2 regions of the Streptomyces sp. NPDC034043 genome follow, and region 2 is predicted to be linked to the other one. Evidence: riboswitches for the same ligand, from Rfam matches in the RefSeq annotation. Region 2 holds a riboswitch; the other holds the start of a gene.

Region 1 (3,490 bases), on a different contig from region 2:
CGGGCCGCATCAGCAAGATCCCGGGCGTCGAGGCCACCGACACCCACGTGGCGTTCCGCACGTACTCCCAGCACGACCTCGAAGCCGCCTTCGCCATCGGCCTGGACGCCTAGCCTCCGGTCCGGTGCGGGGAGGCCGCCGCGCGGGGCGGCGGCCCGCTCGCGGTACTACACCGCCGGGACGCAGCGGCCCTGCTCCGTGCGGTACCGCCATTTCGCGCCGTCCTCGACGAGCTCCCGCACGGCCTTCACGAAACGCTCCACGTGCTCGTCCGGGGTGCCGGCCCCGAAGCTGACCCGGATGGCGTTCAGCGACCTCTCCCCCGGCGCCGCCTCCGGCGCCCCGCACTCCCCCTGGGCCTGCGGCTCGCCGCCCAGCAGGGTCCGTACCAGCGGGTGGGCGCAGAAGAGCCCGTCGCGCACACCGATCCCGTACTCGGCGGACAGCGCGGCCGCGAAGTGCGAGCTGTTCCAGCCTTCGACCACGAACGAGATGACGCCGACCCGCGGGGCGTCGTCCCCGAACAGGGACAGCACCCGCACGGCCGGGACCTCCGCGAGGCCCTCGCGGACCTTGGCGATGAGGTGGTCCTCCCGGGCGACCAGGTTCTCGAAGCCGGCCTCCCGCAGCGCGCGGCAGGCGGAGGCGATGGCGTAGACGCCGATGACGTTCGGGGAGCCGGCCTCGTGCCGCGCGGCGGTGGTGTGCCACTCGACGTCGACGCCGCCGTCCTCGCGGCGGGCCACCGTACGGGAGGCGCCGCCGCCCGCGAGGTACGGCTCGGCCTCCTGGAGCCAGTCGGCGCGGCCCGCGAGCACGCCCGAGCCGAAGGGGGCGTACAGCTTGTGCCCGGAGAAGGCGACCCAGTCCACGTCCAGCTCCCGTACGGAGACGGGGTGGTGGGGGGCCAGCTGGGCGGCGTCGAGCACGATCCGCGCGCCGTGGGCGTGCGCGGCGGCGGCGAGTTCCCGTACGGGCCACAGCTCGCCGGTGACGTTGGACGCGCCGGTGACGCAGACCAGGGCCGGGCCGTAGGGGTCGCGCTCGGCCAGGGCCCGCTCCAGGGTGGCGACGGCCTCGCCGGGCGTGCGCGGCGCGTCGAGGCAGGTGACCCGGGCGTCGCCCCAGGGCAGCAGCGAGGCGTGGTGCTCGGTCTCGAAGACGAAGACCCGGCAGTCGGCGGGCAGCGCGGCGGCGAGCAGGTTGAGGGAGTCGGTGGTGGACCGGGTGAAGACCACCTGGTCACCGGGGCGGCAGTCGAGGAACTCGGCGACCGTGGCCCGGCTCTGCTCGAAGAGGTCGGTGGACAGCTGGGAGAGGTAGCCGGCGCCCCGGTGCACGCTGCCGTAGTACGGGGCGTACGCGGCGACGTCGTCCCAGACCCGCTGGAGCGCCGGGGCGCTGGCCGCGTAGTCGAGGGCGGCGTAGGTGACCTCGCCGCCGGTGACGAGGGGGACGGTGACGTCCCGGCCGAGCACCGGCAGCGGCCCGCCACAGGCGGGGCCGTCGGCGGCGGCGGTGGCGGCGTTCAGGGAGGCGGATGCGGATGCGGACATGGCGGTATCTCCCGGCAGGCAGGGCTGAATGGCTTCGGGTGTGCCCGTACGCGGGTACGGCTCGGCGGCCGACCTGAGGGGTACGGGGAGCCCCGGACCTGACGGGGGTACACGGAAGGGACCCGGTCCGGGGGTTGAAGAAGGGGCGGAGTCGCCCTATCGCATTCGCTTGCTCACGGAAAACGCTCCTCGAGAGACCAGGACCCCTGGTATCGAGGGATCCGCGCTTGCCGTAGACCTCGCTGCCTACGGCCTGGTCATCACCCGGGGCACCCCGCCACGGAAGGAGGGTTGCCGGACAGCAAGCCGGGGCCTGAACGCTGTCACTCGTGACCTTGGGGAGCATCCTGCCACACGGGCCCGCACGCGCAAGACCCCGGTCCGCATCGTGGACCGGGGTCACCCCTCCGGACGCCTTTCCGCACCTTCTCCCGCCGTGGGCGGCGGAGACGGCCGCGGGCGGCGCCAACGGCCTCGCTACGCGTTGCTGGCCGCCACCCACCGCTCCAGCGCCGCACGCGCCGCGCCCGAGTCGATGGCCTGCGCCGCACGGGCGATGCCGCCCGCGATCTGCTCCTCCAGGGAGCCGGTGCCGGGGTCGAGGGCGACCAGGGCCGCCGCCGCGTTCAGCAGGACGGCGTCGCGGACCGGGCCCGTCTCCCCGGCCAGCAGGCGGCGGGCTACGTCCGCGTTGTACGAGGCGTCCTCGCCCCGCAGCCGCGCCACGTCCACCAGCGGGATGCCGACGTCGCGCGGGTCGAAGGGCAGCTCGGTCACCGTTCCCTCGCGGACCCACCACACGCGGGAGGTGGCGGTGGTGGTCAGTTCGTCGAGGCCGTCGTCGCCGCGGAACACCAGGGCGGACGAGCCGCGCTCGGCGAGCACCCCGGCCACGATGGGAGCCACCCGCGCGTCGGCGACGCCGGTGGCCTGCGCGCGGACCTTGGCCGGGTTGGTGAGCGGGCCGAGGAAGTTGAAGGTGGTGCGGATGCCGAGGTCGCGGCGGGCGGCCGCCGCGTAGCGCAGCGCCGGGTGGAACGTCACCGCGAAGCAGAAGGTGATGCCGGCCTGCTCCGCGACCTCCGCCACCCGTGCGGGGGTCAGGTTGAGGTTGACGCCGAGCTTCTCCAGCACGTCCGAGGAGCCGCTCGCCGAGGACGCGGCCCGGTTGCCGTGCTTGACCACCTTCGCGCCCGTACCGGCCACCACGATGGAGGACATCGTCGAGATGTTCACCGTCTTGGCCCCGTCGCCGCCGGTGCCGACGATGTCCACCGTCCGGCCCGGCACCTCGATCAGGTTGGCGTGGGCGTACATGGCCCGCACCATGCCGCCGATCTCCTCGACGGTCTCCCCCTTGGCCCGCAGCGCGACCGCGAAACCGGCGATCTGCGCGTCGGTGGCCTCGCCCCGCATGATCCGGTCCATCGCCCAGGCGGTGTCGTCCGCGCCGAGGTCACGGCCGCCGAGCAGGGCGTCGAGGACACCCGGCCAGCCGCGGGCCGCCACGCTGTCGCCGCCTGCCGGGGTCACAACGTTCATGGTCCGCTCCTGCTGCTCGTGGGCCGCCCGGTGTCGGCGCCCACGCCGAATGGGAAGGATCTCAGCCTATCCAGCCCGGATGACAGCGAAGAGCCCCGTCCAGTCGCTGGACGGGGCTCTCGCTGTGGCGACACCGGGACCGGCCGGAACCGATCCCCCGAGCGGGTCGTGCCGGAGATCAGTGGTGGCCGTGTCCGGCCTGGATCTCCTTGTACTCCTCCACCGTGGGCTTCGGAATCTGGTTGTTCTCCGCGTAGAAGCCCTTGCTGAGCTTCGCCCGCAGCTTCTCGCCCCGCGTCACCTTGCGCTCGACGCCGTTCTCGTCGACCGTCGGGCCGATCTCGATCGGCGCGTACTGCTCGTGCGCGGTGAGCGTGTGCAGCTTGTCCTGG
Region 2 (3,490 bases):
GGCCGCCTGCAGGCCGCCCTCGAAGCGCACGTCGTCGTCGTTGACGTAGACGTTCACGAAGCGGCGCAGCTTGCCCTGGTCGTCCAGGACGCGCGCGGCGATGCCCGGGTGGTTCTGCTCCAGGGACTCGATGACCTCGGCGAGGGTCGCACCCTCGGCCGGGACCTCGGCCTTGCCGCCGGTGTAGGTGCGCAGGATGGTGGGGATGCGGACGTTGACGCTCATGGCGCTACTGCCTTTCCGGTAGAGCAGGGGGGATGGTCAGGCCAGGCCGGCGGCGCGGAACGCGTCCAGGCTGGGGCGGATGGTGGCGGTCTGGCCGCTGTCCGCGGCCACCGCCTCCAGGGTCTTGAGGCCGTCACCGGTGTTCAGGACCACGGTGGTCAGCGCCGGGTCGAGCTGCCCGTTCTCGATCAGCTTCTTCGTCACGCCGACGGTCACGCCGCCCGCGGTCTCGGCGAAGATGCCCTCGGTCTGCGCCAGGATCTTGATGGCCTCGACGACCTGCTCGTCGTTCACGTCCTCGACGTAGCCGCCGGTGCGCCGCGCGATGTCCAGGACGTACGGGCCGTCCGCCGGGTTGCCGATCGCCAGGGACTTGGCGATGGTGTTCGGCTTCTGCGGGCGGACCACGTCGTGACCGGCCTTGAAGGCGGTCGACACCGGCGAGCAGCCCTCGGCCTGGGCGCCGAAGATCTTGTACGGCCTGTCCTCGACCAGACCGAGCTTGATCAGCTCCTGGAGACCCTTGTCGATCTTCGTCAGCTGGGAGCCGGACGCGATCGGGATGACGAGCTGGTCGGGCAGCCGCCAGCCGAGCTGCTCGCAGATCTCGTACGCCAGGGTCTTGGAGCCCTCGCCGTAGTAGGGGCGCAGGTTGACGTTGACGAAGCCCCAGCCCTCGCCCAGCGGGTCGCCGATGAGCTCGGAGCAGAAGCGGTTGACGTCGTCGTAGTTGCCCTCGATGCCGACCAGGTCGCCGCCGTAGACACCGGCCATGACGACCTTGCCCTGCTCCAGGTCGTGCGGGATGAACACGCAGGAGCGGAAGCCGGCGCGGGCGGCCGCGGCGCCGACGGCGCCGGCCAGGTTGCCGGTGGAGGAGCAGGACAGGGTGGTGAAGCCGAAGGCGCGGGCGGCCTCGACGGCGATGGCCACGACGCGGTCCTTGAAGGAGTGCGTCGGGTTGCCGGAGTCGTCCTTGACGTAGAGCTTGCCGGTGACGCCCAGCTCCTTGGCCAGGTTCTCGGCGTCCACGAGCTTGGTGAAGCCCGGGTTCAGGCTCGGCTTGGAGGCCACGTCCGCCGGGACGGGCAGCAGGGGCGCGTAGCGCCAGATGTTGTTCGGGCCGGCCTCGATCGCGGCGCGCAGGGCCTCCGGGTCGCCGAGCGGGAGCTCGTAGGCGACTTCCAGGGGGCCGAAGCACTCGACGCAGGCGAAGATCGGGCCGAGCTCGAAGCGGGTGCCGCACTCACGACAGGAAAGGCCGGTGGCGGGTCCCAGATCGACGGACCCGGTGGTGGCAGAGGTGGCGACAGTCTGTGCAGCCATGATGGCGAGGCCCTTTCTCCTCATCTTCCCCATGGCGCACTTCGCCATGAGACGGAATTGGCACCTTCCCTAGCCGGGGCCTCGCGTGGCGAGAACCGACTGGAGGGTTGCCGGGGCTTCAACGGGCCGTGTCCCTCTGCCCCTCTGGATGAGCGGTATGGCACCGGCACACGCGCTCTCTGGCGCGCCGGTGCGTTTGTACGCGGGACCCCCGGCATGCGGTGGTCCTTCGCGTTGTTCAAGACTGTAACCGAAGGGACGGGCGGTTGAGACAGCCGTCCGAACCGCGAGATGGATCACAATTCGGCCGAAAACCGCCGAGTGCCGCCGAGTCCCGAGCGCCGGGCATCGGGTGCCGGGCATCGGTTGCCGAGTACCGCAGAGAAGCCCAGGGAGTGCTGAGAGTGCTGGATGACGTGGAGCGCTGGCTGGCGGTCCGCTCCTGGTCCGCCGCCGACCGACCGCTCGACCGGCTGCTCGACCGGAAACGGGCGTCCGGTACGACGGTGAGCGTGGTGCTGCCCGCGCTCGACGAGGAGGCCACGGTCGGGCAGATCGTGGAGGTGATCCGGCGCGATCTGATCGAGGGCCTCGCGGTCCCCCTGGTGGACGAGCTGGTGGTGGTCGACTCCGGCTCCACCGACCGTACGGCCGAGGTCGCGGCGCGGGCCGGCGCCCGTGTGGTGCACCGGGACTCGGTGCTGCCGCGGATCCCGGCCGTGCCCGGCAAGGGCGAGGTGCTGTGGCGCTCGCTGCTGGCCACCACCGGGGACATCGTCTGCTTCGTGGACGCCGACCTGCGGGACTTCGACTCCGCCTTCGTCTCCGGGATCGTCGGACCGCTGCTGACCGACCCGCCGGTGCAGTTCGTCAAGGCCATGTACGACCGCCCGCTCGGCGACGCCCCGGGCCAGGGCGGGCGCGTCACGGAGCTGGTGGCCCGCCCCCTCCTCAACCTCCACTGGCCCCAGCTGGCCGGCTTCGTCCAGCCGCTGGGCGGCGAGTACGCCGTACGCCGCTCCCTGCTGGAGCGGCTGCCCTTCCCCGTCGGGTACGGGGTGGAGCTGGGCCTGCTGGTGGACGCCCTGCACACGGTCGGGCTGGACGCGCTGGCCCAGGTGGACGTCGGGGTCCGGCTGCACCGGCACCAGGACGGGCAGGCGCTGGGCCGGATGGCCGCGGCGATCTACCGCACCGCGCAGCTGCGGCTCGCGGCCGGGCACTCCCCCGGCCACCGCTGGGCGCACGCCCGGGTGCGGCCGAGGCTGACGCAGTTCGAGCGGGGGCCGGACGGGTTCGTTCCGCGCACGTACGCGGTGGACACGGAGGAGCGGCCGCCGATGCTGGAGGTCGAGGAGTACGCGGTCCGGCGGGTGGCGTGAGGCCCGGGGCGACGGGTGGCGTGAGCCCCGGACCGACCAGGACGTGACGAACCGGACAATTACCGGACGTTTGAGCGAGGACCGACCGGGCTAGGTTCGCCGCATGGCTTCCCGTATGGCTTCTCAGGTTCTCGTCGCCGCCAACCGCGGCCCGCTCTCGTACGCCCTCGACGCCGACGGCACCCTCAGCTCCCGGCGCGGCGGCGGCGGCCTCGTCTCCGGCCTGTCCGCGGCGCTCGCCGCGCAGCCGGAGGCCCTCTGGATCTGCGCGGCCCTGTCGGACGCCGACCGGGAGGCGGTCCGCCGGGGCGTCTCCGAGCCCGGCGTCCGGATGCTGGACATCGATCCCGAGGTGTACGACGACGCCTACAACGGCATCGCGAACTCCGTGCTCTGGTTCACCCACCACCACCTGTACGACGTCCCGCGCGAGCCGGTCTTCGACGCCGCGTTCCGCCGCCGCTGGGACTCGTACACCGCGTACAACCAGGCCTTCGCCGAGGCCCTGGCGGAGGAGGCGGCGGAGGGCGCGTCGGTCCTGGTCCAGGACTACCACC

Evidence for each region. Region 2 has a riboswitch for S-adenosylmethionine ahead of thrC (threonine synthase). Riboswitches for the same ligand answer to the same signal wherever they lie in the genome.
Region 1: it holds a riboswitch for S-adenosylmethionine, as region 2 does, so the genes downstream of both, ACZ51S_RS20985 (aminotransferase class V-fold PLP-dependent enzyme) here and thrC (threonine synthase) in region 2, are expected to answer to the same signal.

The regions. Positions count from the first base shown of each region.
Region 1 covers NZ_JBVISF010000008.1:190,264-193,753, reverse strand. The annotation lists gene ACZ51S_RS20990 (Lrp/AsnC family transcriptional regulator) at 1-113, shown strand, start outside; gene ACZ51S_RS20985 (aminotransferase class V-fold PLP-dependent enzyme) at 168-1,556, opposite strand; SAM riboswitch class IV at 1,775-1,891, opposite strand; gene trpD (anthranilate phosphoribosyltransferase) at 2,034-3,098, opposite strand; gene qcrB (cytochrome bc1 complex cytochrome b subunit) at 3,277-3,490, opposite strand, start outside.
Region 2 covers NZ_JBVISF010000016.1:105,472-108,961, reverse strand. The annotation lists gene ACZ51S_RS29745 (MoaD/ThiS family protein) at 1-225, opposite strand, end outside; gene thrC (threonine synthase) at 262-1,551, opposite strand; SAM riboswitch class I at 1,569-1,706, opposite strand; gene ACZ51S_RS29735 (glucosyl-3-phosphoglycerate synthase) at 1,956-2,933, shown strand; gene ACZ51S_RS29730 (alpha,alpha-trehalose-phosphate synthase (UDP-forming)) at 3,049-3,490, shown strand, end outside.